One region of the Rhizobium gallicum bv. gallicum R602sp genome, then DNA from elsewhere that is predicted to be linked to it. Evidence: predicted binding sites of a transcription regulator. Region 1 holds the regulator's gene; each other region holds the start of a gene.
What was found. The regulator PhoB, encoded in region 1, activates phosphate uptake and scavenging genes when phosphate is short. The targets are predictions, from matches to a motif close to TGTCATNNANCTGTCAT.
Positions count from the first base shown of each region.

Region 1 (9,601 bases):
CGAGAAGGGGCCGTTCTCGGCTGTGCTTGCCCTTCTTCCAATCCTCGAAGGTGCGGGCGACCCGCTCGAACCGGCCATGCGGCTAGCCTTCGGCCAGGTCCGCAGCATCTGCAGATCGATCTCCTCGGGCGCGGCGATCATCCGTTCCGGATCCGCACCGACATGGGCCACGGCATTGTTCATGCCCGCCCTCCTTTCGCGAGTGCTCCCGCCTCGCTCCCGGTCCATCACGTTTGAAAGTTTACTCCTTGGTCCCATGGAGCAAACGCCGCACTGGTTTTGCCATGGAAGTGACGGAAGGAACTATTCCATGTGCTTCATGACAACTCTTCTCGCCTTGCGCGTCATTGGCCCCCACGGCCGCCCAGGCCGAAATGGAGAATCTACTCGAAATGCGCCTCCTGCCCCGCGGCGGCCATCCCGCGCGGGCAACTGATCCGGACGAAGCCACGCCGCTTTCGCGCCACTTGCAGCATCTTTTGAACAATCAGGCAGTTTCCGCGTTCATTTGAAGGGCAAAGGAGCTCTTGATGTCATACGGATCGCTGAGTGCTTTTGGTGACACCTGGTGCCGGTACAGCCCGGACACCGAGACCCTCGAGGCCGCTCATGACCTGGTGGATCAATACCTCGTGTTTGCCGAGGAAGCGCAAGTGGGAAATGACATCATCGACGAGATCGAGCTGCCCGTCCCGAAGCCTGTCCTGATCAAGTCGTTTGGCCTTGTCATCGCTGCCGAGCACCGTCCGCAGATAAGAACTCTGCTGATCAAGGCCGGCATGACGCTTGCCCAGTACCGCGATGACGTCGGACCACGGATGCGGTTAAAGCCTACGACACCGCACGGCAGGCCGCGGGCGGCCCGATCGCGGGAATTCGAGCGCCGACTCGATAAGAAGCTTGTGGCGGTCGCTGCAGAACGGATCAACCTCGGCGCGTTCTATAGCCGCGCCTTTATCGAGGCCATGCATTGATGCCGGGTGCGGACGCACCTTGCCTTGGCCGCGAGGTTCAAATCGCCGCCTGCATCAGGTAGAGGGATCGTTCCGGAGGAAGCTGTGCCACCATTCTCATCATGATCTTGGGATCGACATGGGGAACGGATCGCAGTTGGCCGTCTCGGTAGATGATCGTCAAGACGCGCGTCTCTTCGTCATAATCGAGTTCAGCAATCGTTTTCGTGTACACCAGGAACCGCATGCCGCTTACACCTCGCTAGTCAATGGAACATCACCAAGGTGATGGTGCCGACCATGACCCACCCGGAAACGATAATCAGGGACATTCTTAACAACGCAGTCTTGATCGTCATGGAATACTCCATATCGCTTCAACCAAACTAGCTGTACTTTGGGACGAGCATGGCCTGTCGGGCCGACCCTCATCCCGGCTGGATTATATGTCTGACACCCCTAGGCGAGTATGGGAGCCGAAGGGGATTGGAATCACCTCCAGCGCGACTAAGCACACCCTCATAAAGGCAGTCGCGTGAAATCGACGTGACACACGTATTGCGAGAACAGCTGCATCGCGCGCCTCAATCTGTGCGCACAGCGATGAGGATAGCTAGACCGTATGTTCGTGAGGTTGAGGTGGCCCGCCCCCGCAGTAAGCTGAATTCGGGGGTTGCTCTGATAGGCCGGAGCCTTGCCAATGCTTAGCGAGGGCGAACCATGAAAAGCGTAATTTTCATCGGCTTGGATACGTCGAAGCTGAAGATTTCAGTGGCGGTTGCCGATGGAGAGCGTAACGGCGAGGTGCGGTTTTTCGGTGACATCTCGTCGGAGCCGGCGTCGGTCGCGTCGATGGTCAGTAAGCTTTCCAGGCGTGGAGCCAAGCTTCACTTTTGCTATGAAGCGGGTCCCACGGGCTACGGCCTTTACCGCCAGATTGTCGAACTGAGGCATGACTGCGTGGTGGTCGCGCCGTCCCTGGTGACCAAGCGGCCGGGCGACGGGGTGAAGACCAACCGCCGGGATGCCGTGAGCCTGACCCGTCTGCACCGGGCGGGCGAGCTGACCGCGGTCTGGGTTCCGGATGAAGGCCATGAGGCGATCCGCGAGCTGGTTCGGGCTCGCGAGGCGGCCAACGACGCGTTGAAGTTGTCCAACCTGATCCAGATCAGAAGTCGCCGAGCGCGTAGCCGGCGCCACGCACCGTCCGGATCACCTTATCGGCCTTTCCGAAACTGATGCCTTTCCGAAGACGCCCGATGTGTACGTCGACAGCGCGCTCATCGACACTGGCATCGTTACCCCACAGCGATGCCCTCAATTCCGATCGGGAGTGGACGCGGCCGGGAGATTTCATCAGAAACTCGAGCAGCCTGAACTCGGTGGGGCCGAGCTTGACTTCCTTCTTCTGCCTGTGAACCCGGCGGGCGTTTTTATCGAGCGTCAGATCCCCGACCTTCAGCGTGCTCTCCAGCAGCGCTGGATTGAGCCGCCGCAGGAGGTTCCGCAAGCGGATGAGGAGTTCCAGGTGGGAGACTGCCTTTATGAGGCAGTCGTCGGCTCCGGCGGAGAGGACAGCCAACCTGTCCTGCTCAACGGCCGAGTCCAAAAGCACCACGATCGGAAGGCGGGCGGTCGCTCCAGTCGTCCGGAACTGGCGGCATGTCGAAATTGCAATCGAACCAGGAGCCGGCGCACCGAATATCACCGCATCAGGCAGCCGCGAAGCCACGAGCTCGACCAGCGACGCATGCGGGTGAAGACAGTTCACCAAATATCCTTCTGTCTCCAGAGCATGCTTCAGTGTCGCGAGCAGATCTTCGTCCTGCTCGACAACAAGTATCCGCACCGACATCTTCTCCGGCCTCCCTGCTATGCTTCCATCGAATATCCTGCACCGCGGACGGTGCGGATGACGTCCTGCATGTTGGAGAAGTTAAGCGCCTTGCGCAGGCGACCGACATGAACGTCTACGGTGCGCTCGTCGACATAAATGTCGTGGCCCCAGACACCGTCCAGAAGCTGCGAACGTGAGAAGACGCGGCCGGGCGACGACATCAGGAATTCAAGGAGACGGAATTCGGTCGGGCCGAGACGGACTTCACGGCTCTTGCGGTGAACACGATGCGTTTCGCGGTCGAGTTCGATATCGCCGCATTTCAGCACCGTGGAAAGCACCTCGGGCTTGGCGCGGCGCAGCATCGCCTTGACGCGGGCAACGAGTTCGGGCGTGGAGAAAGGCTTGACCACGTAGTCGTCGGCGCCGGTGGAAAGGCCGCGCACACGCTCGCTTTCCTCGCCGCGCGCCGTTAGCATGATGATCGGCAGACGCTCCGTTTCCGGGCGCATGCGCAGGCGGCGGCAAAGCTCTATGCCTGACACGCCCGGCAGCATCCAATCGAGGATCAGAATATCCGGTGTGCGCTCCTGAAGCCTGATTTCGGCCTCGTCGCCGCGCAGGATGGTGTCGACCTCGAAACCTTCGGCCTCAAGGTTATAGCGAAGAAGCACGCTCAGTGCTTCTTCGTCTTCTACGACTGCAACTCTCGGGATCATTCGGTTCTGTCTCCTGAGGGCCGGTTGGGAATTGTCATTCCGTGACCGCGCCGACGGTGTTGGCAGTATCGTCCTTCGGACGTTCGCCTTCCGGCTGAGTGCCGGTCGCCATGTAATAGATCGTTTCGGCAATGTTGGTGGCATGGTCGCCGATGCGCTCGATGTTCTTGGCGCAGAAGAGAAGATGCGTGCAACTTGTGATGTTGCGCGGATCTTCCATCATGTAGGTCAGCATCTCCCGAAACAGCGAGGTGTACATCGCGTCGATTTCCTCGTCGCGCTCGCGGATCGACTTCGCCTTGTCGGCGGATCTCGAGGCGTAGACGTCGAGGACTTCCTTGAGCTGGACCAGCGCCAGTTCGGAAAGATGCTCAAGACCGCGGGCGAGCTTGCGCGGAACGCCGGTGCTCTGCACCGCGATGACACGCTTGGCGGTGTTCTTGCCGAGATCACCGACGCGCTCGAGATCGGCCGCGATGCGGATCGAGCCCATGATCTCGCGAAGGTCGGAGGCCATCGGCTGGCGGCGGGCGATCGTGACAACCGCCTTGTCGCCGATCTCGCGTTCGGCGTGATCCATGATCACGTCGTCGGAGATGACCTTCTGCGCCAAGCCCGCGTCGCCGTGGACAAGTGCGCGGACGGCGTCCGACACCATCTGCTCGGCAAGCCCGCCCATTTCCGAGATGCGGCGGGACAAGAACTTCAGATCGTCGTCGTAGGCAGAATAGATATGGGTCGATGCCATGGGGAACGTCCTTGATTGTCTCTACGGTTTCCGACGCCAACAATCAGCCGAAGCGGCCCATGATGTAATCCTGGGTGCGCGGGTCGTCCGGGTTGGTGAACATCTTGTCGGTGTCGTTCTCCTCGACGAGATTGCCGAGGTGGAACATGGCGGTGCGCTGCGAAACGCGGGCCGCCTGCTGCATCGAGTGCGTTACGATGACGATGCTGTAGTTCTCGCGAAGCTCGTGGATCAGTTCCTCGACCTTTGCGGTCGCGATCGGATCGAGTGCCGAGCAGGGTTCGTCCATCAGGATGACTTCCGGGCTGACGGCGACGGCGCGGGCGATGCACAGGCGCTGCTGCTGGCCGCCCGACAGACCGGTGCCGGATTCCTGCAGGCGGTCCTTGACCTCGTTCCAGAGGCCGGCCTTATGGAGGCTGCTTTCGACGATCTGATCAAGGTCAGCCTTCGACCGCGCAATGCCATGGATGCGCGGGCCGTAAGAAATGTTCTCGTAGATCGACTTCGGGAACGGGTTCGGCTTCTGGAAGACCATGCCGACGCGCGCACGGAGTTCCACGACATCGATGTCCGGATCGTAGATGTCCTCGTCGTCCAGCTTGATTTCGCCCGTGACGCGGCAATTGTCGATCGTGTCGTTCATGCGGTTCAAGCAACGCAGGAAGGTAGACTTGCCGCAGCCCGACGGGCCGATAAGTGCGGTAACGGTGTTTTCGCGGACGTTCAGGTTCACGTCGAAAAGCGCACGCTTTTCACCATAGTAAACGGACACTGTCCTGCCGACCATCTTGTAGGCGGTCGCGTTCATTTTCTGCTCCAGGGCCTTCTCAACTGCTGTCTCGGTCAACATGTTCATGATCCTTACTCCGTTACCAGCGGCGCTCAAAGCGCTGCCTGAGGAAGATGGCGATTGCGTTCATCAGAATGAGGAATCCCAGAAGCACCAGGATCGCTGCAGAGGTCCGCGATACGAAGCCGCGCTCCGGGCTGTCCGCCCACATGTAGATCTGGCTGGGAAGCGCCGTCGACGCCGCGAAAATTCCGTCCGGGGGGCTCGTGATGAAGGCATTCATGCCGATGAGCAGCAGCGGTGCCGTTTCGCCAAGAGCTCGGGCGAGCGAGATGATCGCGCCGGTCATGACAGTCGGCATGGCGAGCGACAGCACGTGGTGGAAGATCATCTCGTGCTTGGAGGCGCCGACCCCGAGAGCTGCCTCGCGGATCGAGGAGGGCACCGCCTTCAGCGACACGCGCGTGACGATAATGAGCGTCGGCAACGTCATCAACGAGAGAACGAGACCGCCGACGAGCGGAGACGACCGCGGCAGGCCGAAGCCGTTCAGGAACACGGCGAGCCCGAGGAGACCGAAGACCACCGACGGGACCGCCGCAAGGTTGTTGATGTTGATCTCGATGAGGTCTGTGAAACGGTTCTTGGGAGCGAACTCTTCCAGGTAGATCGCCGCCGCGATGCCGATCGGGAAGCTGATCGCGAAGCAGACGAGCAGCGACCAGAACGACCCCGAGATCGCGCCTGCCAAGCCAGCCAGTTCCGGGAAACGGCTGTCGGCGTTGAGGAAGAGCGCCCAGTTGAACGGGCTGGAGATCACACCCTTTGATACGAGCTGGTCCAGCATGCCGATCTGCTCGTCGCTGATGCGCCGCTGGCTCTCGGGCGTGTCCCGGCTGATCTCGCCCTTGACGAACTGGTCGGCCTGATCAGATAGCGGAATGACGAAGCTGCTCGAACCCTTGAGGCGTGCGGGATCCTTGATGACTGCATCGCGGACGAGGAACGGTGCCGACGATGTGAACAGGTCGAAGTAGGCCTTCTCCTGCCTGCGTGGCAGGTCCCCAATCTGGGTGCGCAGCGTATCGCGAACGGCGCCGCGCCAGTCCGCCTTCATCAGGTCGCTCGTATCGAGTTCCGCCTTGCTGAGGTCGATGCTGACGGTGGCGACCGTCTGGGTGAATGCCTTGTACCCGGTGAATGTCAGCGAGCCGACGAGGAAGGCGAGGAAGCCAAGCGCGAAGACGATCGCGATCAGCCCATAGGCCCGTAGACGACGTTCGGCTGCATAACGGGCCTTTCGACGCGCCTTCATTTCATCCGAATGCCAGTTGAAGCGCGTTCCGGCGACTGCGGTCGTGGACATCAGTATTTCTCCCGGTACTTGCGCACGGTGCGCAGCGCAATGAGGTTGAGACCGAGCGTGATCAGGAAGAGAACAAGGCCTAGGGCGAAGGCTGCCAACGTCTTGGGGTTGTCGAACTCCGAGTCGCCGATCAGCAGTGTCACGATCTGCACGGTCACAGTCGTCACCGCGTCGAACGGGTTTAGGGTGATCTTGGCGATCAAGCCGGCTGCCATGACGACGATCATCGTTTCGCCGACCGCTCGGCTAAGCGCAAGAAGTACGCCGCCGATAATGCCGGGCAAAGCAGCCGGGAGCAGAACCTTGCGGATTGTTTCCCCCTTCGTTGCTCCCAGGGCGAGCGAACCGTCACGCATGGCGCGGGGCACTGCGGCGAAGGCGTCGTCCGAAAGTGAGGAGATGAACGGGATAATCATCACGCCCATGACAAGGCCGGTGGCAAGCGCGCTATTGGGAGACGATGGGATGCCGACCGCCGCGCCGATGGCCCTTATTGCAGGGGCGACAGTCAGCACGGCGAAGAAGCCATAGACGACCGTCGGTACGCCGGCGAGAATTTCGAGAAGCGGCTTGACAACCGTGCGGAAGCGCGGATGTGCGTATTCCGTCAGATAGATAGCCGACAGGATGCCCGTCGGGACCGCGACCAGCATGGCGATCGCCGAGATGACGAACGTCCCAAAGATGACTGGAAGGACGCCAAACGCGCCCTGCCCCGCCACCTGGTCGGCGCGCATCGCGATCTGCGGCTCCCAGCGCAGGCCGAAGAGGAATTCGGTCACTGGAACCTTGGCGAAGAAGTGGAGCGCTTCGAAGACGAGGGAGCCGACGATCCCGAGCGTAATGATGATCGCCATGAGCGAGGAGAACATCATGAAAACCGTCACCGCCGTTTCGACACTGTGGCGGGCGCGGTAGCGGGGACTAATGACCTTCATGCCAAGGAACGCACCGACAGCGACGATGCACAGGCTGATGGCTGTCATTAGATAGGTGGAGTAGGTCTGGAGCGACCGAAGATGGTCGGCTGCCGCAGCCACTTCAGGCGATGGCTGGCGAAACAGGTTTCCGGCGGCAACCTGACGGATTTCCCCAATGAGCAGCGACTGTGCGGCACTGTCCATCGCATCGGAGCCAGGATACGACGCGACCACAAGCTGGTTTAGGACGCTGGATTGGAAGGCAAGCCAGAAAAGAAGAAAGATAAAAGCGGGAGCAGCGGTCCAAATCGCGGCATTGAGGCCGTGGTAAATCGGCCGGGAATGCGCCTTGATGCGGCCCGTTTCTGCCGTTGTCGCTACGGCGAGGGCGCGCGAGCCTCCCAAATAGGCCGCGATCACGGCCGCGCCAATCAATAAGAGAAAGAGATAAGCGGACATGTTGCCCCCATGTGACAGGAGGCCGCCCGCGAGGTGCGCGAGCGGCCGGTGAAGTTCGATACTACGAGCCGATCTTCTTGGCTTCCATGACAGCCTTCTCGACTTCCCCACGCTTGGATTCGTCGAGAGGCGTCAGACCACGTTCCGCAAGGTAACCGTCCTCGCCCATCGAAGACTTGGAAGTGTATTCTTCCAGGAACTCCTTCATGCCAGGAATGACGTCGCGGTGCGCATTCTTGACGTAGATGTAGAGCGGGCGGGATACCGGATAGGAGCCGTCCTTGATGGTCTCGAAGCTTGCCTCGACTCCTTCGATCTTGATGTCCTTGAGCTTGTCTTCGTTCTCATAAAGGAACGAATAGCCGAAGATGCCGACCGAGTTCGGGTCGGATTCAAGACGCTGGACGATAAGGTTATCGTTTTCGCCAGCTTCGATGAACGGGCCGTCCTGGCGCATGCGCGAGCAGGCTTCCGTGTACTTCTTCTCGTCGGCCTTCTTGAGGTCAGCCATGCCTGCGGTCTTCTCGCAGCCCGGATGCATGACCAGTTCTACGAAGGCGTCGCGGGTGCCGGATGTCGGCGGCGGGCCGAAGGCTACGATATTGACGTCCGGAAGAGACTTGTCGATATCCGACCACTTCTTGTTCGGATTGGCAACAAGGCCGCCCTTGCCGTCTGGAAGCTGGGCAGCGAGCGCCTGGAAGATCTGAGCCTTGGTCAGGTTCCAGTCGCCCGTGTTGGAGCGAGATACGGCGACCGAGAGGCCGTCATAGCCGATAAGGGCTTCAGTGATGTCGGTCACGCCGTTGCCGGCGCAGAGCTTGACTTCCGATTCCTTGATCGCGCGGGAAGCGCCGGTGATGTCTGCGAAATCTTCGCCGACGCCGCCGCAGAAGGCCTTGAAGCCGCCGCCAGTGCCGGTCGATTCGACAACCGGAGCCGGCTTGCCGGTCTTGTTCGCGAACTCTTCAGCTACGGCCTGGGTGTAGGGGAACACGGTGGACGAACCGACGATCTTGATCTGATCGCGGGCCGATGCGACGCCTGCGGTTGCCAGCACAATAGCGGCAACTGCGCAGCTTCCGAGATATTTCTTCATGGATACTCTCCCGTAGAATTTAACGATGACGCTTCGGCGTCGGCTCCCCTCTATAGAGTCTCCATTACAGTTTTGTGACAGTTTTATATCGCTCTGTTGACCTTGAAAATCCGGCGTGCGGCGCTCACCCGCAGAACCTTTGGGAATCCAATTGCATGCACCGCTTCGCGGGGTGAGACCGGAAAATTGCCCGTACTCAATCCAATCCGATCGAAGCCCTCGCGACGTCACTCCCTACCGATACTGCAACGCTCGTGCGGCCATCGGTATGCATCCTGAACAGTATCTTTGGGTGCCACGCAGACCTTCCTGCAGATCGTCCTGTACTATTTTTTGCGCTTCGGCACCGATCCTTCTGAGCAGCTCGCTCTTTGTCATACGCTCGACGCCGGGGAAGAAGTCAAGCTGGCTCATTGGGCAAGTCGCGAGATTTGCGATGGATGGGTAATCCGCGCAGCAGGAACTGACGTTCGGATTGCCAGTTATCCTGTCATCGTCCGACCACCTCTGCAGACACGGGCCAGTACGACCAGACCGCCGACCTGCGTGGCGATGGACTGGACTATTTCCATCGTCCCGACCGCCTGTTCTATCCGATGCTTGCAGTTCCAGGCGCCAAGGGTCCGACCTTCTAGGTTGCCTGCACCCGCAGGGCGTGAAGCGAGGATCAGCAGGACGGCAATGGAGATCACGGCGGGTCGCATAAT
Region 1 covers NZ_CP006877.1:2,257,753-2,267,353, forward strand. The annotation lists gene RGR602_RS38255 (hypothetical protein) at 1-183, opposite strand, end outside; gene RGR602_RS11275 (hypothetical protein) at 531-974, shown strand; gene RGR602_RS11280 (hypothetical protein) at 1,012-1,200, opposite strand; partial or broken gene RGR602_RS35130 (IS110 family transposase) at 1,674-2,105, shown strand; gene RGR602_RS11290 (winged helix-turn-helix domain-containing protein) at 2,122-2,808, opposite strand; gene phoB (phosphate regulon transcriptional regulator PhoB) at 2,826-3,509, opposite strand; gene phoU (phosphate signaling complex protein PhoU) at 3,544-4,257, opposite strand; gene pstB (phosphate ABC transporter ATP-binding protein PstB) at 4,301-5,116, opposite strand; gene pstA (phosphate ABC transporter permease PstA) at 5,130-6,416, opposite strand; gene pstC (phosphate ABC transporter permease subunit PstC) at 6,416-7,795, opposite strand; gene RGR602_RS11320 (PstS family phosphate ABC transporter substrate-binding protein) at 7,857-8,894, opposite strand.

Region 2 (9,601 bases), 1.6 Mb from region 1:
CCGACCACATTTCTCCGGCCGGTTCGATCAAGGCTGCGTCGCCGGCCGGTTCTTATCTGCTCGAGCACAATGTCGGGGTCGCGGACTTCAACCAGTACGGCACGCGCCGCGGTAACCATGAAGTGATGATGCGCGGCACCTTCGCCAACATCCGCATCCGCAACCACATGCTCGGCCCGAACGGCAAGGAAGGCGGCTACACGATCCACTATCCGTCGAAGGAAGAGGAATCGATCTACGACGCCGCCATGAAGTACAAGGCAGAGGGCGTTCCGCTCGTTATCTTCGCCGGTGTCGAATACGGCAACGGTTCGTCGCGCGACTGGGCGGCGAAAGGTACCAACCTGCTCGGCGTCAAGGCCGTTATCGCGCAGTCCTTCGAGCGTATCCACCGCTCGAACCTGGTCGGCATGGGTGTCATCCCCTTCGTCTTCGAAGACGGCACGACCTGGCAGAGCCTTGGCCTGAAAGGTGACGAGACCGTTACCATCGAGGACCTGGAAAACATCAAGCCGCGCGAGAAGAAGATCGCCAAGATCACCTACAGCGACGGCACGGTGAAGGAGGTTCCCCTCTTGTCGCGCGTCGATACGCTCGACGAAGTGATCTACCTCAACAACGGGGGCATCCTGCAGACGGTTCTGCGCGATCTCGCTGCCTGATTGTTAAGAAAGATGCCAGATAATGGCCGCCGAAGAGCAATCTCCGGCGGTTTTTCTTTGCGGGTTTCAATCTCACGCCGATGTGTTCTAGCAGCGATGCCGACGGGCGGCGTCTCACCCCTTCGTGACTTCCCGTTTGCAGCCGGAAGGATTATCTCTACGGGCGTAAGTCAGGGCCTGCGGTTTTCGGTCTGCTGCGCGTCTCTGGAAAAAGAGGTTGGAATGTCGCCGCGCTTTTTGATTTCGCTGGTCGCCGGTATGGTGCTTACAGCGCCGCTTCATGCCGAAGATGGCAAACTGAAAGGCGTCGTTGAACTCTTCACCTCGCAGGGATGCTCGTCCTGTCCTCCCGCCGATGCAGCCTTCCGGAAGCTGGTTGGCCAGGGCGATGTCATCGCACTCGCCTATCATGTGGACTACTGGAATTATCTTGGGTGGACGGACACGCTCAGTTCGAAGGAAAACACTGAGCGCCAATATGGCTATGCGCGGATGATGGGCCGTAGCAACGTCTACACACCGCAGGTCGTGGTGAACGGCCGCGATCACCTGACTGGCTCGGACCTTTCCGCCATCTATGGCAAGATCGATACATTTTCGACGGAAGGCAAAGGCTTGACCGTGCCCGTGGACGCGAAGCTGCGCGGCGACGAGCTCGAGATCAAGATCGGTGCCGGCGAAGGCAAGGCCAATGTCGTGCTCGTCTATTTCGACAAGGAAAAGACGATCGACGTCGAAAAGGGCGAAAACAGCGGCAAGAAGATTTCCTATCTCAACAGCGTCAGCGATATCGAAACAGTCGGCATGTGGGATGGCAAGGCGGCAAGCCTGACGCTGCCCGCAAGCGTTCTGCAGAAGCCAGGACTGGAGGGTTGCGCCATCCTGCTGCAGGCGACCACAACGGACGGCGATCCGGCTGCGATCGTCGGCGCAACAATCGTCATGGCAGGCAAGAATATCTGATCGATTTACCGCTTCGAGGCGTATGGAACGAGGCGGCCCGGCTGATCGTATTCGGGGCTGGGGTTAAGGTCGATACGCTCAGCCGGGCCCTTTGGCGCGCTGGCGCCAAATCGGTGAGCGAACTTCCTCCGGAAATGAGGCGCTGTTTTGACTGAAATGCGGCGCTTGGGAGATTGCATAGCATATGTTTAATGTGATGGTAGCTGCACTTGCAATTTGATGTGGCTCGGGCAAACTGTCGTTCTCCTGTCATAAGTGGAGGCTTGGGAGACTGATGACAGATCAGCCGGATTTGCGGCATGGCGACGCCCGTTCCGCCAGTAGTAGTTCCTCGGTCGTCGTCGATTTAAAAGAGTACAAGCAAAGCAAGGACCCGCCGCCGGTGACCTTTCATCGTCGCGAGTTGGATGCGATTTTATGGATCTACGGAAGGATGGTTGGCGAAGGCGAGTGGAAAGATTACGCAATCGGCCACCTGAAGGAGAAGGCGGTCTTCGCCGTGTTCAAACGTTCGGGCGAGACGCCGCTTTTCCGCATCGAGAAAGACCCAAGGCTCGCCGCCAAGCAGGGCGCCTATTGCGTGATCAATGCAAACGGCATGATCCTCAAGCGCGGCCATGACCTGCAGCAGGTGCTAAAGGTCTTCAACAAGGTTCTCAAACTCGTCGAGACGTGACGGCGTCAACCCTCAAACAGCGTGCCGGGATAGACCGACGGATTTGGATCGCTGTCTTTGCCATCGCCGAGCGGCCGCTGCATGATCATCGTGTCGAGCCAGCGGCCGTGTTTGTAGCCGGTACCCTTCAGGAGGCCGGTCTCTTCGAAACCCAATGCGCGATGAAGCGCGATCGAAGCCGGATGGGCACCGCCGATGATGGCTACCATCTGGCGGAAGCCGAGTTCCGTGCAGCGTGAAATCAGCGCTGTTAGCAGTGCCCGGCCAATGCCAAGGCCGCGCGCTGTAGGCGCGAGATAGATTGAATCCTCGACAGTCCAGCGATAGGCAGGCCGAGTGCGGAAGGCGGAAGCATAAGCATAGCCGATCAGGGCTCCATTCTCATCAACCGCCGCGATATAGGGATATCCAAGACTGGTATTTGCGGAGAAACGAGAGGCCATTTCGGATTGCGAAGGCGGGATGATCTCGTAGCTCGCGACGCCGTTGAGGACTGATTCGCGATAGATTTCCGAGATTGCGGGGAGGTCGGAAGGAGTGGCGTCACGAAGAAAGAAAGGCATTGGATCGGCCGGTCATTGATGAGTGCCCTTAAAAAACACTCCATCGCGCAACGTGCAATAAAAAAGGCGGCCGGAGCCGCCTTTTTGCTGATTCTGTCCATTTACCTGCGGTTGCCGAGGAACTGCAACAGGAACATGAAGAGGTTGATGAAGTCGAGATAGAGCGTCAGCGCGCCTATGATCGCCTTCCGGCCGGCGACGGCAACGTCATCTGCTTCGAAGTACATTTCCTTGATTCGCTGCGTATCGTAGGCAGTAAGGCCTGCGAAGATCAGGACGCCGATCACTGAGATCGCGAACTGCATCGCGGAGGAGGCCAGGAAAATGTTGACGAGCGAAGCGATGATCAGGCCGAAGAGGCCCATGATCAGGAACGAGCCCATCGCCGACAGGTCACGCTTTGTCGAGTAGCCGTAGAGCGACAGTGCGCCGAAGGAGGCTGCCGTGATGAAGAACGTCTGAACGACGCTCTCGCCCGTGTAGATAAGCAGCAGCGACGAGAGAGACAATCCGACCAGCGCGGCATAGACCCAGAAGGTCGTCTGCGCTGCGGAAACGCTCATGCGGCCGATCCGGAAGCTTAAGAAAAACACCAGAGCCAGCGGAGCGAAGATCACGACCCACTTCAGCGGGCTCACATAGATCGCCTGGCCGAAGGCGGTCAATTGACCATCGGCAAAAGCGAGCTGGAATGACAGAAATGCCGCTACACCCGTGATCGCCAGACCCAGCGCCATCAGGTTGTAGACCTTGAGCATATAGGAGCGCAGGCCCTGATCGATCATCTCGCCAGTTTGTGCGCGGCTTTGGTAGTTACGAAGGTCAGCCATAGTTTCCTCTTAAAAGCTCCGATGGGTATACGGTGTCGGGCTATACGACCCGGGCGCCGCTGCGGAGCTCCAGCATGCCTACCGGTAATATGAGCCTTTCACCTTTTGCAAACAAGGCCCTTGCAACCCGCGATCGGGTTAAATCGCCGTAAGGTGAAGGGATTTTATCAGCCGCAGATTCATAGTTCGCGCAAAACGGGTGCTGCCTTCTGGCCAAGAATGCGCCAGGTGCCGATGAGTCCGATGCCGACTGTCAGGACCAGCGCGGTGACCAGCGTGAGGCCGGCGACATCGGGCAGGAAGGTCGAAGGCATCCGCATGATGCGGCTGACGATGAACCAGGCAGCAGCGCCGCCGGCGATCAACGCAAAGACCGCTGTTGCAACCCCCAGGATCAGATATTCGTAGCTGAAGGCGCGGATGAGCATTGCCCGCGTCGCCCCAAGCGTCTTCAGGACGACGGCGTCGTGTGTTCGGGCCCGGTTGCCGGCGGCAAGCGCGCCGGCAAGCACGAGAACGGAGGAGATGAGCGCAACGGAGGCCGCGGCGCGGATCGCGGTTGCGAGCTGCGCGACCAGCGTATTGACAATATCGATAGCGTCCTTGACGCGCACGCTGGTGATCGTCGGATACGTATTGGTCACGGATTTCAGGATAGCCGCTTCTACGGCCGGGCTCGCCGAGGGATCGGTCAGCGTTGCCAGCCAAGCATGCGGAGCGCCGCGGAAGGTATTCGGCGAGAAGACCATGACGAAATTGATCGATAGCGATTCCCACTCGACTTTCCGCAGGTTCGCGATCCTGGCCGTCAGGTTGCGGCCGAGCACATTCACAGTGACGGTATCGCCGATTTTGAGGCCAAGTTCCCTGGCTTCTTCCGAGGAGAAGGAGACCAGCGGTTCGCCGCTGTAGTCCTGTGGCCACCAGCTTCCCTCTGTCAGCGAGGCGTTTTCCGGTACCGTCTGGGAATAGGTGATGCCGCGGTCGCCGCGCAGCACCCATTGGCCGCCGGGCGGCACCTGGATCTTGGTCACGTCCTTGCCGTTCAGCGCCAGGATGCGGCCCCGCAGCATCGGCACTTCCACGAGCTTGCCTTCCGGCGCCTGCCGGCTGATCAGATTTCGGAAGTTTTCGACCTCGGCGCTCTGAATGTCGACGAAGAAGAAATTCGGCGCGCCGTTTGCCATGCGGCCGGTCAATTGTCGGCGCAGGTTGCCGTCGATGAGCGTCAAGGTGACCAATAGCGCGAGGCCGAGGCCGAGCGAGAGGACGACGGACGGCGTCAGTGCGCCAGGGCGATGGATGTTGCCGATTGCAAGCCGGAGCGCTGGTGAATTGACACGCGGGCTGCGCCTGGCGAGCCAGGCGATCAGTGCTGCAACGGCGCGCAAGATGACGAAGGCAAAGACAATCGCGCCGACGAAGATGACGGCGATGTATCGGTCATAGGCGGTAACGATCGCAAGACCGGCAAGCGCAGCCATGAAGAGAGCGGCCAGCAAGATGTAAGGCAACGAGGGCAGGCGGCGTGCCTCGAAACCCTGTTCTCGGAAGAGCGCAGTTGCAGGCACTTCCCGGGCATGGCCGAGCGGCATGATAGCGAAGGCGAGCGTCGTCAGGATGCCGAAGAGTGCGGCTAGTAGCAGCGCGTCCGGGTAGAGCGTCGGTTCGGTGGAGACCGGCAGGAATTGTGCCAGGAATTGCGCGGCAAGCATCGGCGACAAGGCGCCGATGACGAGGCCGACCATGATGCCGGCGAATGCGATGATCGCAATCTGGAAGAGATAAACGAGGACGACGACGCCAGCAGGTGCCCCCAGGCATTTGAACGTCGCGATCGTCGTGCGCTTCGCATCCAGAAAGGCCCGCACGGCGTTGGCGACGCCGACACCGCCGACGATGAGTGCGGTAAGGCCGACGAGCGTCAGGAATTGCGAGAAGCGGGTAATATTTTCGGTGAGAGACGGGGCCGCGCGGTCGCTGGTTCGGATCGACCAGCCCGCCGATGGGAACTCCCTGGTGGCGCGGTCGCGCACGCTTCCGCGCTCGGAGCGGGCATCGAGCCTGATCTTGTAGACATGCTCGACGAGGCTGCCGGTCTGGATCAGTCCGGAAGCAACGAGCGCCTGGCGGCTGACCACCAGCCGTGGCGCAAATCCGAAACCTTCTGAAAGCGCGTCCGGCTCGGTCTTCACCGTGCCGGTGATGCTGAGGGTGGCATTGCCGAGCAGTATCTCGTCGCCGACTGCAAGACCGAGCCGCTCCAGCAGGAGAGGTGCTGCAACGGCGCCATAGGTTCCGTTCTGATCCGAAAGCAGAGCCGAAAGGGGGTAATCCGGTTCGGCCGTGAATTTGCCATAGAGCGGATAGGCATCATCCACCGACTTGACCTCAACGAGCGCTTGATCCGACCCATCTGGCTTTCGTGCCATGGAACGAAGACCGGTTGAGATGGAAACCTGGCCGAGGCCGCGCAGGAAATTCATCTCCGGCTGGGTTGCTTCACGGTTGTTCAGCTCGAAGCGGACGTCACCGGCGAGCAGTTCCTGGCCCTGGGAGGCGATCGAGTCGGTGATCGACTGCGAGATGGAATTGACGGCGGCGATCGCACCGGTGCCGAGTGCGATACAGGCAAGGAAGATGTAAAAGCCCCTGAAACCGCCGCGCAGTTCGCGAAGGGCAAGGCGGAAGGCAAGTGCGGTGCGCGGGGCGACGAGCTTCATGCGATGGCCGCTTCGGAATGGCGCGACGCGCTATCGCCTTCGATCTTGCCGGAACGGACTTTGATCTGCCGCGAGCAGCGATTGGCAAGCGAGACGTCATGCGTGACGAGCAGCAGTGTCATGCCGCGTTCGGCCTGCTTGGAAAAGAGCAGATCGGCGATCTGGCGGCCGGTATCGGTGTCGAGATTACCGGTCGGTTCGTCGGCGATGAGGAGGGCTGGCGAAGGCGCAAGAGCGCGCGCAATGGCGACGCGCTGCTGTTCGCCGCCCGAAAGCTGGCCCGGGTAGTGACGAAGCCGCTCGCCGAGCCCGACCGATTTCAACTCGCGACGGGCGATGTCGAAGGGGTTTTGCACGTTTGCGAGTTCAAGCGGGACTGCGACGTTTTCAAGTGCCGTCATATTGGCGATCAGATGGAACGACTGGAAGACGATGCCGATATTGCGGCCACGGAAATCGGCGACCTGATCTTCGCTGAGGGCGTGCAACGGCGTGTCGTTTATATTGATCTCGCCGCTATCGAGCCTCTCAAGGCCGGCGAGGACCATCAGCAGCGTGGACTTTCCCGAGCCGGACGGACCGACGATGCCGACCGACTCGCCGGCGGCGACCGAAAGGTCGATACCCTTCAAGACATGAACGGAGGCTGCCGCATTGCCCAGCGTCAAATCTGCCTGCTTGAGCTCGATGATGGTTTTTGCCAAAAGAAAATCGCCCTATATGAATTGCAAAGACCTTGCCAATCTAGGGAAAGCAGCATGAGATTTAAAGTTGCCGCGCTTCACATCGCTGTCATTGCCGCTTCGTTGATTTTCGGGACGAGTGCCAATGCTGCGACGATCAACCTTGTCGGCTTCGGCGACAGCCTGATGGCAGGCTACCAATTGCCGCCCGGCGACGGCTTTCCGGAGAAGCTGCAAGCGGCCTTGAAGGCCAAAGGCGTCGATGTTTCGATCGGCAATGCCGGCGTTTCCGGGGACACGACGACCGGTGGGCTGGCGCGAATCGATTGGTCGGTCCCCGATGGCACCAACGGCGTCATCTTGGAGCTTGGGGCCAACGACGCGTTGCGCGGTATTGCCCCGGAAGAGAGCGAAAAGAACTTGGACGCGATGATTGCCCGGCTAAAGGATCGCGGCATCGCCGTGCTGCTCGTGGGCATGATGGCGCCACCGAACATGGGTGGGGACTATGCTGCGCGTTTCAATCCAATCTACCAAAAACTCGCGGAAAAACATCGGGTTCCGCTTTATCCTTTTTTCCTTGACGGTGTCGTGATGGACACCAGTTTGAAGCTGGACGATGGAATGCATCCGAACGCCAAGGGCATTGATGTCATGGTTCAGAAGATGGAACCGGCTGTCACGGAATTCATCGGGACGATTTCTACTGTGAAGAAATAGGGGCTTGCGCGGGTGGCGAATGCGTGATTCCGTGTGAGCACGTGCAAAAGATTCGGGGAGTGCTCGTCATGCCGAGACTGTTTACCGCCCTCGAAATTCCGCGCAATGCGGCGATGAGCCTTTCATTGCTGCGCGGTGGTCTTCCCGGTGCAAGATGGATCGATGTGGAGAACTACCACATCACGCTGCGCTTCATCGGCGATGTCGATGGACGCACTGCTGACGAGATCGTTGAGCGCCTGGACCGGATCGATCGGCCCGAATTTCAGATCCGCCTTGACGGCATAGGCTCTTTCGGCTCGAAGAAGCCGCATTCCGTCTGGGCAGGCGTCTCGCCCTCGCCGGAAATGTATGCGCTACAGGCTGAACTCGAGCGCATCTGCCAGCGGATCGGCCTGCCGCCGGATCCCCGAAAATTTACCCCGCATGTGACGCTGGCGCGGATGAAGTCCTCGCGCGTCGATGACGTCGTCCACTACCTTTCCAGCCGAGGCAATTTCCAGACATCGTCCTTCACCGTTCCACGCTTCGTGCTGCTTTCTTCGCGCGAATCGGTCGGTGGCGGGCCCTATCTGACGGAAGAAGTGTTCCCGCTGAGCGAGGCTTGGTCGGCGCCGAACTTGTCCACCAATGCGATGCAGCCGGTCAAAAGCCTCGTATAGATCAATTCGAAGCCTTCCGGGCCACCAAAGTAGGGGTCCGGAATATCTTCGCCAGTCTGAAGCGCGGTATCACCGAAAAGCGTTATGTTGCCTGCGCCGGGCGCCATCGCGCGAAGCTCGGCAATATTGGCGCGGTCCATCGCGAGGACAAGATCGAACTCTTCCAAATCCTCAAGGCGCACACGGCGGGCACGTTGCCCTGTAATGTCGATGCCGTGGGCTCGTGCGATTGCGATCGAGCGTCTATCGGGCTGTTTGCCTTGATGCCAGCCGCCGGTACCTGCTGAATCGATCTTGAACCGATCGGCAAGACCGCTCTCCCTTGCAATATGAGCGAAAACGCCTTCGGCGAGCGGAGAGCGGCAGATATTGCCCATGCAAACAAAGAGAATGCTGACGCGTTTCATGAAAGAGACCTGACTGAAGAGATGGAGCACGATGACATGAAACAGGAGAAACTGGAACGGAGCGCGATCGACAGCCAGCTTGCCGGATTGGCGGGTTGGTCTTTGGATGATGGTTGGACATCGATCTCGAAAACCTTCAAATTCGCAAGCTTCGTCGAAGCCTTCGGCTTCATGACGAAGGCGGCGCTTGTGGCAGAAAAGCTCAACCACCATCCGGAATGGTTCAATGTCTATTCCAGGGTCGAGGTGAAGCTGAACACGCATGATGCAGGTGGATTGACCGAACTCGACTTCAAGCTTGCCAAGGCAATGGACAAGGCCGCCGGGCAGATTGATTGAATCTGTTAAAGCCATCACCATATCTTCGCATGCACCAAAGGGAAAACGGGAATGGACGAGGTCAAATTCGGTGAAATCCTGCTGCCCGGGGACGAAGATACCCAGAGCCGGCGGGAGAAGGCTGTGCGCAAAAAGTTCTGGCCGACCTTCAAGCGGGCAGTGCGGCAGGTTCCGTTTTCACGAGATCTTGTCGCAGGCTTCTATTGCGCGCTCGATCCGGAAACGCCGACGCGCGTGCGCGGCATCCTGCTTGCGGCTCTCGCCTATTTCATCCTGCCTTTCGACATGGTCCCGGACCTCTTTATGCTGATCGGCTTTTCGGACGATATTGCGGTGCTCTCGGCGGCTTTCGCAATGGTCAGCAGCCATATGA
Region 2 covers NZ_CP006877.1:3,905,070-3,914,670, reverse strand. The annotation lists gene acnA (aconitate hydratase AcnA) at 1-662, shown strand, start outside; gene RGR602_RS19140 (DUF1223 domain-containing protein) at 885-1,625, shown strand; gene RGR602_RS19135 (DUF2794 domain-containing protein) at 1,900-2,301, shown strand; gene RGR602_RS19130 (GNAT family N-acetyltransferase) at 2,307-2,864, opposite strand; gene RGR602_RS19125 (Bax inhibitor-1/YccA family protein) at 2,966-3,694, opposite strand; gene RGR602_RS19120 (ABC transporter permease) at 3,874-6,417, opposite strand; gene RGR602_RS19115 (ABC transporter ATP-binding protein) at 6,414-7,121, opposite strand; gene RGR602_RS19110 (arylesterase) at 7,176-7,820, shown strand; gene thpR (RNA 2',3'-cyclic phosphodiesterase) at 7,889-8,482, shown strand; gene RGR602_RS19100 (low molecular weight protein-tyrosine-phosphatase) at 8,389-8,889, opposite strand; gene RGR602_RS19095 (4a-hydroxytetrahydrobiopterin dehydratase) at 8,926-9,228, shown strand; gene RGR602_RS19090 (YkvA family protein) at 9,280-9,601, shown strand, end outside.
Region 2: RGR602_RS19135 (DUF2794 domain-containing protein) is a predicted target of PhoB. The motif match lies at 1,862-1,878, and genes of this name have one in related genera.

Region 3 (9,601 bases), 150 kb from region 1:
AATTTCTGACGGTCTGCTTCAAGGAATTGGATTTGACGCAGTCCCAGGCAAGCGGCCAATCTCACAGTCCAATCGAGAACCGGGGGGCCGAATGACGAAGGAATATACGGGCGGCTGCGCCTGCGGGGCGGTGACGTTTATGAGCAAGAGCAAGCCCGCTCCGGTCGTCGCATGTCATTGCTCGCAGTGCCGACGGCAGACGGGGCTCTACTACGCGTCTTGCGACGTCTCCCTGGATTGCCTGACGATCGAGGGCAAGAGCTCGATCCGCTGGTACCGGTCGAGCGAGACTGCTGAGCGCGGCTTCTGCGCAAACTGCGGCTCGGCGCTATTCTGGCAACGGAAGGGATCGCCAGAAGTTTCCGTGATGGCCGGCGCGTTCAACCTGCCGAGCGGGCTTTCCTTCGGCTATCATATCTACTGTGCCGACAAGGGCGATTTCTATGAGATCAACGATGGCGCGCCGCAATACGCCAAAGGTGTTTAGGCCCCTTTCGCGGCCAGCGAAGCGTTCAGGCGCCCGACCTCTTCGCGCAGTGCAGCGAGTTCGGTCACGACCTGCATGTCGATTTTCTGGTGCAGCGACAGGACCTCGAGCTCGGCCTTGAGATTTACTTCATAATCCTTGGCTGCTTCGAAGCGGTCGCGCTCGGTCTGCCGGTTCTGCGACATCATAATGATCGGCGCCTGGATTGCGGCGAGCATGGAGAGGATCAGGTTCAGGAAGACGAAGGGGTAGGGGTCGAAGGCGCGGGTTGCCAGCACAATCGTATTGATTGCCGCCCAGATCGCGAGGAAAGCGAGGAAGGCGATGATAAAGGACCAGGAGCCGCCGATCCTTGCGATACCGTCAGCGACGCGCGCTCCGAAAGTCGCCTCCGCGGCAAAGGCTTCGTTGACGTCGGTCGAGATGACCTTGCGTTCGTGTGTCCTCCTGAGGACGCGTTTTTCGATGTCGCCGAGTTCCTCGGTCGGCCTGTCGAAATGCAGGTGAACGAAATTCGAAATACTATGCATGACTGGCTCCGATATCTGGCACCACGGGCGGAAAGATCTGATTCGTCAGCGATGGTGGGTTCAGCTTGCGCCTTTGCCACCATCACCGAATCCTCCAGGGATTGATAACATCAAGGCCAACTCCGTCGAAGTCGGTCATGTTGCGGGGTTGCAAGTGACGCCCCGCGTGAGATGGCAATTGCTGCGATCTGATCGTCGAAATGGCTGATCGGTCGGCCGGCTTGCGACGGTTCGTGACAATGGTCGCATGGACATCTGATGCGTCCCGATTCGAAGGGCAGGACCCCCCCGCCGATATCTTCGCTGAAAATCGGCACGATAGCGGCCCCGAGCTCCTAGCTCCTCGCCAAGAAGGCGCAGCGCGTAGACGGGTCCCGTCACCGCCGCTGTGAACACCTGTGAAGAGTGCTGCGTCACGAGCCAGTCAACGACGCCCATATTCGGTTCCGAAATGACATCGGTATCGAGAACGATCGCTTCTCGAAATCCGGTAGGTTTGGCGCGGTGGAATGTCAAACTCGCACACCGCCAACGGCCAGGAAGCGTTGTGAAACGCAGCCGCCGACTGCCATCAATGGCCCTGGTATCCCTCGGCAAGCAGGCCGTGTTTTGGGAAAAAGCGCTCTAGCGTCCGCGCCTTGCCGAACATGATGTCGTGCTGCAGGTAGCCGTAATCACGCACAAGAGGATCGAGCTTTTTGCGGTCGCGCACCCAGTCCGGCGTCGCCTTGTTGTTGCGCGCCGCCAGTTGGTAACGGTCGATGATGTCGTATTTCTTCTGCACGCGGCCGAGGAAACCGGTGTAGAAGGGATGCTCGAAACCGGCAAATTTGAGGAGGCTGTAGGAGATCAGCGACGGGCTGATCGTGCCGACGTCCTCCTTCACGCCCTTCTTGTTCGACCAGATGACCAGCGGCGTTTCATGCTCGCGCTTCATCACGTCGAGCGGCGCCCTGCGGGTCGCGACCTGGTCCGCCATGTAGCCGGCGCTCATATAGACGTTGCCGAGCGGCGGCAGGTGATCGCCCCAAAGGACGATGATCGTTTCGCGCTCACGCTTCGAGGCCCAATCCATCAGCGTCTTGAGACTGTCGTCAGCTTCCTTCACGCCCTGCGTATAGGTCGCAAGCGTCGCACGATCGGCCTCCGGAATGTTGCCGCGGATGCCGATCGTGTTGCGTGCATAGCGATACGGCTCGTAGGGACCATGTCCCTGCAAGGTGACAGCGAAGAAGAAGAACGGCTTATCGAGGCCGTCGCCCTCACGCATGATCTCCTTCATCAGAGAATCGTCGGAGGCGAAGATGCCGCGCTTTTCCATCGGCGGCATCGTTTCTTCGGTCCGGAACTCCTCGAAACCGAAATCCTTGTAGACCTGGTTTCGGTTCCAGAACCAGCCGCTGAAGGGGTGCAGGGCGCGGGCGATGTAGCCTTCGCCGCGGAAGAAGGTAGCAAGCGAGGGCACGTCGCTGCGGACATATTGCTGGTAAGGAATGCTGCCATAAGGCAGGAAGGCGTTCGAGAAGCCGGTCAGTGCCTCGAATTCGACATTGGCGGTCATGCCGCCGAATTCCGGCGAGAAGACGTAGCCGGACTGCGCGGCGCGGACGTTCGGCATCGGATCGGCGCTGAAGGAGAGGTTTTTGAACCTCGTCGGATCCCAAAAGGACTCACTCATCAGCATGATGATGTCCGGCTTTTCTTCCGGGCCTGTTAGATAGCCGTAGTTGCGCGAGGGGATCGCGTCGAGCGCATCGGCGTTGAGACCGGCGGGCGCTGCGACATCGGCCATCGGGATGTTGAAGAGGAAGGCCAGTATGAAGCCGTTGCTGCGGTAGTTCTCCTTCTGGTCCCACATCATCGGCACCACCTGCAGGCGGTCGCGAATGTAGGAATATTGCGAATAGTCCATGAGCGACGCGAAAGCCGCTATCACCGGCAGCCCGAGACAAAGGTGGCGCAGGCGAGCCTGGCGGGAGAGTTTCGGGAAATTCTGCCAGGCATAACGCCATGCGAAAACGATGCCTGCGGTGAAAAGCACGATGCCGACGAGAAGTGCTGTGGCGGTCCACGGCCTGTCTCGCACCATGACCGGCAGCAGTTCCATAATCTGACGGGTAAACAGCACGTCGGACGGATAGAAGGGGTCGGAGAGAAAGTGCTGCTTTTGATTGGAGACAAAGGCGGGGATCAGGAAAAGCGGGATCAATACCAATGCCGATTGGTAGCGCCGTCCAAATACGGCATCGAGGGTCAACATCACGATCGTCAGCATGGCGACGGTCGTCATGCCGGGCCTGACCGTCGATGTCAGGAACTCGCCGACATCGATCAACGTGCCGCGCGCAATCCACTCGACGGCGACAACGCTGAGGAAAGCGAGAGAAAACGAAAATACGATGCCGATTGCCGCGCGCGCTCCCGGAGACTGTATACTCGACCCGAAACCGGCGGAAAGCAGTGCTGCTTTTCTGGCCGGTACGGACTTCATTATCAACGGGATCAACGGCATACTCCGACGTCATAAAATCTTCACCGAAGTGTCACATGCCTGTCATGAACGCTAGATGAACCTCTCGGTTTCCCGGCTTTTCCATAATGTTTTGGGTTTTTCGCCCGGCAAGCCCCCGCCGGCTTTTCATGGCGCGGGCAATTGAAGCGGCGGGCGGCCCGCGCTAAATGGATGACATGACACAGGAAAGCGCTCCTTTGAATACACTCCAGATTGCCGTTGCCCAGTTGAACCCGACAGTCGGCGATGTCGCCGGAAACCTTGCCAAAGCCCGTGAGGCACGCGCCGATGCGGCCCGCCAAGGCGCGCATCTGCTGCTTCTGACGGAGCTTTTCATTTCCGGTTATCCACCGGAAGACCTCGTGCTGAAACCGGCCTTTCTAAGGGCCTGCCAGAAGGCGGTCGAGGACCTCGCGGCCGATACCGCTGACGGCGGTCCCGGCGTCATCGTCGGCTTCCCGCGGCAGGGAAAGACGGGGCGGCATAACTCGGTTGCAGTTCTCGACGGCGGCCAGATCCTGGTGCTGCGCGACAAGATCGACCTGCCGAACTACGGCGAGTTCGACGAGAAGCGCGTCTTTTCCGAAGGATCGATGCCGGGGCCGGTGAATTTCCGCGGCGTGCGGATCGGCGTGCCGATCTGTGAAGAAATCTGGAACGATCTCGGCGTCTGCGAGACACTCGCCGAAAGTGGTGCCGAAATCCTGCTGGTGCCGAACGGTTCACCCTATTATCGCGGAAAGGTGGACGTGCGCCATCAGGTGGCGCTCAAGCAGGTGATCGAAACCGGCCTGCCCCTAATCTTCGCCAACCAGCTCGGCGGCCAGGACGAACTCGTCTTCGACGGTGCGAGTTTCGCCTTCAACGGCGACAAATCGCTGGCCTTCCAGATGAGCCAGTTCGAAACCGCGCTGGCGGTGACGACCTGGAAGCGCGGCGAAAACGGCTGGCGCTGTAGCGAAGGCCCGATGTCTCGTATTCCCGAGCCCGACGAGGCCGACTATCGCGCCTGCCTGGTCGGTTTCCGCGATTATGTGAATAAGAACGGCTTCAAGAATGTCGTCCTCGGCCTCTCCGGCGGCATCGACTCGGCGATCTGCGCGGCGATCGCCGTCGATGCTCTCGGCGAGGAGCGCGTGCGAACCGTGATGCTGCCGTATCGCTACACGTCAACCGATTCGCTGAAGGATGCGGCCGACTGTGCCAAGGCGCTCGGATGCCGCTACGACATCGTGCCGATCGAGGAGCCGGTGAAAGGCTTCGCCTCGGCGCTCTCGCCGCTGTTCGAAGGAACCGATAGCGGCATTACCGAGGAGAACTTGCAGAGCCGGGCGCGCGGCACGATCCTGATGGCGATTTCCAACAAGTTCGGTTCCATGGTGGTCACGACCGGCAACAAGTCGGAAATGTCGGTTGGATATGCGACGCTCTACGGCGACATGAATGGCGGCTTCAATCCGATCAAGGACCTCTATAAAATGCAGGTCTATGCGCTGTCGCGCTGGCGCAATGGTCATGTGCCGCCGGACGCGCTGGGGCCGTCCGGCGAGGTGATCCCGCAAAACATCATCGACAAGGCGCCGTCCGCCGAGCTTCGCCCGGACCAGACGGACCAGGATTCGCTGCCGCCTTATCCGGTGCTCGACGACATCCTCGAATGCCTCGTCGAGAAGGAGATGGCTGTCGAGGAGATCCTCGCGCGGGGGCATGATGTGGCGACCGTCCACCGCGTCGAGCATTTGCTCTATCTCGCCGAATACAAGCGCCGGCAGTCGGCTCCGGGCGTGAAGATCACCAAGAAGAACTTTGGGCGTGATCGCCGCTACCCGATCACCAACCGGTTCCGCGACCGGTAACCCAAAATCCTGGAGGATGCATGCGCAGTTCGGTCGAGATCTATAATATCCGCTCCGGGGAAAGCCGGATTGTCGTCCAGACGGAAAAGCTGATCGAGGCGCCGAACTTTTCGCCTGATGGCGCCTATATGCTGTTGAATGGCGACGGGTTGCTCTACCGGCTGCGGCCGGACGGCTCCGGCGGCCTCCAGCTTGTCGATACGGATTTTGCGACGCAGTGCAATAACGATCACGGCATTTCGCCGGACGGGACACAAATTGTCATTTCCGACAAGACGGAATTCGGCAAGTCGGCGATCTATGTCTTGCCGGCGGCTGGCGGGACGCCGCGGCTGATCACCGACAATCTTCCCTCCTATTGGCACGGCTGGTCGCCGAGCGGCAAGGAGCTTGCCTATTGCGGCATTCGCGACGACGCCTTCGACATTTATACGATTTCCGTCGATGGTGGCCCCGAAAAGCGGCTGACGCATGGCGAGGGGCGAAACGACGGGCCCGATTATTCGGCTGACGGGAAATGGATCTACTTCAACTCCAGCCGCACCGGTCTCATGCAGATCTGGCGCATCCATCCGGATGGAACCGGCCTGGCGCAGGTGACGCACGACAACTATGGCAACTGGTTTGCGCATCCTTCACCGAAGAACGACAAGGTGCTGATCCTTTCCTACGATCCGGAGGTCTTCGATCATCCGCGCGACCTTGATGTGCGGCTGCGGCTGATGGACATGGACGGCAGCAACCCGACTACGCTGTTCGAGCTCTTCGGCGGGCAGGGCACGATCAATGTACCCTGCTGGTCACCGGATGGCGACGAATTTGCCTATGTACGTTACTTCCCGGAGACTTGAACGAGGCGCCGATTCAGGAGATAGAGACTGCTGTCAGGTGCCTGCATCCAGCAGGAGAATCGGGAATCCGGTGAAGGACCGGAACGTGCCCAACGCTGTGAGGCTGACGCTTGCTGCAACAATGGCCACTGGCATCTGCCGGGAAGGCTGCAGAAAGCGGGTGACGCCAAGTCAGAAGACCGGCCTGGCAAGATGGACCGAACCGCGCGGACGGCGGCGAGGTTTTGACGCTTCCTGCGCTGCGGTTGCGGGTGCTCAAGCATTGTTGGGGATTTAACGATGCAACTCGATCCTTTCGCCCCCGCCCTGGTTCCGGCCGGCGAGTTCTCCGAACACGACCGGGCCTCGGTCTATAGAGCCATCGAAACGCGCCGCGACGTGCGCGACCAGTTTTTGCCCGATCCTCTGCCCGACGATCTGGTGTCGCGGCTGCTTGGGGCGGCCCATGCCGCGCCGTCGGTCGGTTTCATGCAGCCGTGGAATTTCATCGTGATCCGCGATCCGAAGGTGCGCCAGGCCGCGTGGCAGGCGTTTTCGCGCGCCAACAAGGAAGCGGCCGAGATGTTTGAAGAGGAGCGGCGGGATATGTACAGAAGCCTCAAGCTCGAAGGCATCCGCAAGGCACCGCTCAGCATCTGTGTCACCTGCGATCCGGACAGGGCAGGGCCGGTGGTCATCGGCCGCACCCACAATCCGCGTACAGATGTCTATTCGACCGTCTGCGCCGTGCAGAACCTGTGGCTTGCCGCCCGGGCCGAAGGCATCGGGGTCGGCTGGGTCAGCATCTTCCACGATGCGGATATTCGGGAACTGCTCGGCATTCCGGAGCGGATCGAGATCGTCGCCTGGCTTTGCGTCGGTTATGTCGATCAGCTTTACCACGCGCCGGAACTGGCCGTGAAAGGCTGGCGACAGCGCCTGCCGCTGGAAGAACTGGTCTTCTGCGACCGATGGGGAAGCCAGTAACGCCGCGTCAGTTCTGCTGCGGCTGCGGTCCGGGCGTTGCGGGGTTCTTGAGATCGATCGCGCCCTGATCGCCGGCGAGGAACTGCGGACCGACCTGGCGGACTTTGCTGTTGGCCGGGTCATAAGGGCGGTCCGGCACCTGCGGCTGCGGGGCAGGCGTGGATGCGGCGCCCGATCGCGGCTTCGTCTTGATATTCGTAATCGAGCCTTTCCTCGGCGGGTCGATGATCGCCTGATTCTTGCGCATGTTCTCGTAATAGGCGGAGAGATTGCAGGAACAGGGGGACTTTTGGCCGGGCGCGCGGTTCTTGTAGGCAAAGGCATTCTGCATGGCGCTGTAGGGCGCACCGGTCGAGGCCGAGATCATGTTTGCGGCTTCGGTATTCGAGATGTCTTGATAGAAAAGCTCCGTCTCGATTCCAGGGCACATTTTCGAACACGTCGCTGCGTCGCGGTTGAAATCGATCGATGTTGCATTCGTGGTGATCGGGAAGAAGCCGCCGTCGCAGGTGCGCACGCACATGGTGCTGACATGCGACATGAGCTCACCGCGCGGCACGCCATATTGTAAGTCGCCCTGTTCGCCTTCTCCAAGCGGAATGAAGGTATCGCTCCGCATCGCCTGTTCTTCGGGACTTGGTCCCGGCGCATAGGCCTGCAGATCCGGGGCATAGTCGAGCTCGTCGTTGCAGCCGTTGTCTTCGAGCGCCGCCATCAGCTCGCGGCGCACGCGATAATCGGCGCCGCCCTGATTACGCAGGTCGTTGCGCCGCTCCTGCAGGTATCGAATGTTGTCGACCATGCGCGCCTCGGATTGCTGCAGCTCGCTGCAATAATGCGCATTCTCGCCGCCGATCACGACCATGCTGTCCATCGAGCAGCCGTAGACGCGAAGGTCGTTGCGGACTTTACGAAGCTCGAGATTCTGCTCGGCGATCGCGCTCGCATATTGGCGGACTTCGGGGCCGTTGCCGATGACATGGGGCAGATCGGCAATGCGGCCGCGCAGGTCGTCGCAGAACGCATGCGTCTGCGCGGCAGCAGGTGCGGCCAAGGCAAGCAGGATCGCAAGGGTCAGGTTTCGGCGTTTCACGGCATCATCCCGCAGCAAAGTCAGGCCAGAGTGCGGCGTGACATTCGCCGCATCCCGGCTTTTTAACCTGCTTCCGTTAACAAGCTGGCGACGCAATTGTAACGCATTTTCGCATTTTGCGACAACTTACGCCGGCTGAGAAGCCTCCACAACGGCAAGCGCGGCCATGTTGACCACTCCGCGCGAGGTGACCGAAGTCGACAGGATATGCGCAGGCTGTGCAGTCCCCAGCAGAATCGGGCCGACATGGAGCGCATCCATCATGGTGCGGACGAGGCCGAGCGAGATGTTTGCGGCATCGAGGTTCGGGAAGAGCAATAAGTTGGCTTCGCCGGCAAGCGAACTATCCGGCATGGCGCGCTTGCGCAGCGCTTCCGACAGTGCAGAACCGGCTTGCATTTCACCATCGACCTCCAGATCGGGGGCTTGTTCGCGCACGAGCTGCAGGGCATCGCGCATCTTGCGTGCGCTCTCGGAGTTTCGGGAGCCGAAATTCGAATGGCAGATCAGCGCGGCCTTCGGCGTGATGCCGAAGCGGCGAACCTCCTGGGCTGCGAGAACGGCGATCTCGGCGATTTCCTCATGTGTCGGATTGTAGTTCACGAAGGTATCGGCGAAGAAGACCGGTCCTTTCTGGGTGATCAAAAGGCTGAGACCGGCGAAGGTGCAGGCACCTGGTCGCTTGCCGATGATTTGGCCGACGTCTTTCAGGTGGCGGTCGAAGCGGCCTTCCACGCCGCAGATGAGGGCATCCGCCTCGCCGCGTTTCACCGACAAGGCGCCAATAACCGTGTTGTTGGTGCGCACGATCGTGCGGGCGGCTTCCGGATTGATGCCGGCGCGGCCGACGAGGGCGAAGTAGTCTTCGACATAGTCGCGGTAGCGCGGATCGTCTTCGGGATTCACCACGGCGAAATCGATGTTTGGGCGAATGCGGATGCCGAACCGCTTGAGGCGAGCCTCGATGACCGAGGGGCGGCCGATCAGAATCGGCTCGCCGGTCTTTTCCTCCAGCAGAACCTGAGCCGCGCGCAGGACGCGCTCGTCTTCTCCCTCCGCGAAGATGACACGTTTCTTCTCGGAAAGCTTGGCGCTGGTAAAGATCGGCTTCATGACGAAGCCCGAACGCCAAACGAAGCGGTTCAACTGATCGAGATAGGCGTCGAAATCGGCAATCGGCCGCGACGCGACGCCCGTCTCGGCGGCGGCCTTGGCGACAGCCGGCGCGATGCGCAGGATGAGACGCGGATCGAAGGGCGAAGGAATGAGGTAATTCGGACCGAAGACAGGCGTCTCGCCGGAATAC
Region 3 covers NZ_CP006877.1:2,112,650-2,122,250, reverse strand. The annotation lists gene RGR602_RS10590 (GFA family protein) at 92-487, shown strand; gene RGR602_RS10585 (DUF1003 domain-containing protein) at 484-1,017, opposite strand; gene RGR602_RS10580 (LTA synthase family protein) at 1,589-3,523, opposite strand; gene RGR602_RS10575 (NAD+ synthase) at 3,706-5,385, shown strand; gene RGR602_RS10570 (TolB family protein) at 5,406-6,236, shown strand; cobalamin riboswitch at 6,255-6,438, shown strand; gene bluB (5,6-dimethylbenzimidazole synthase) at 6,516-7,202, shown strand; gene RGR602_RS10560 (DUF2865 domain-containing protein) at 7,210-8,295, opposite strand; gene RGR602_RS10555 (NADP-dependent malic enzyme) at 8,422-9,601, opposite strand, start outside.
Region 3: RGR602_RS10580 (LTA synthase family protein) is a predicted target of PhoB. The motif match lies at 3,559-3,575, and genes of this name have one in related genera.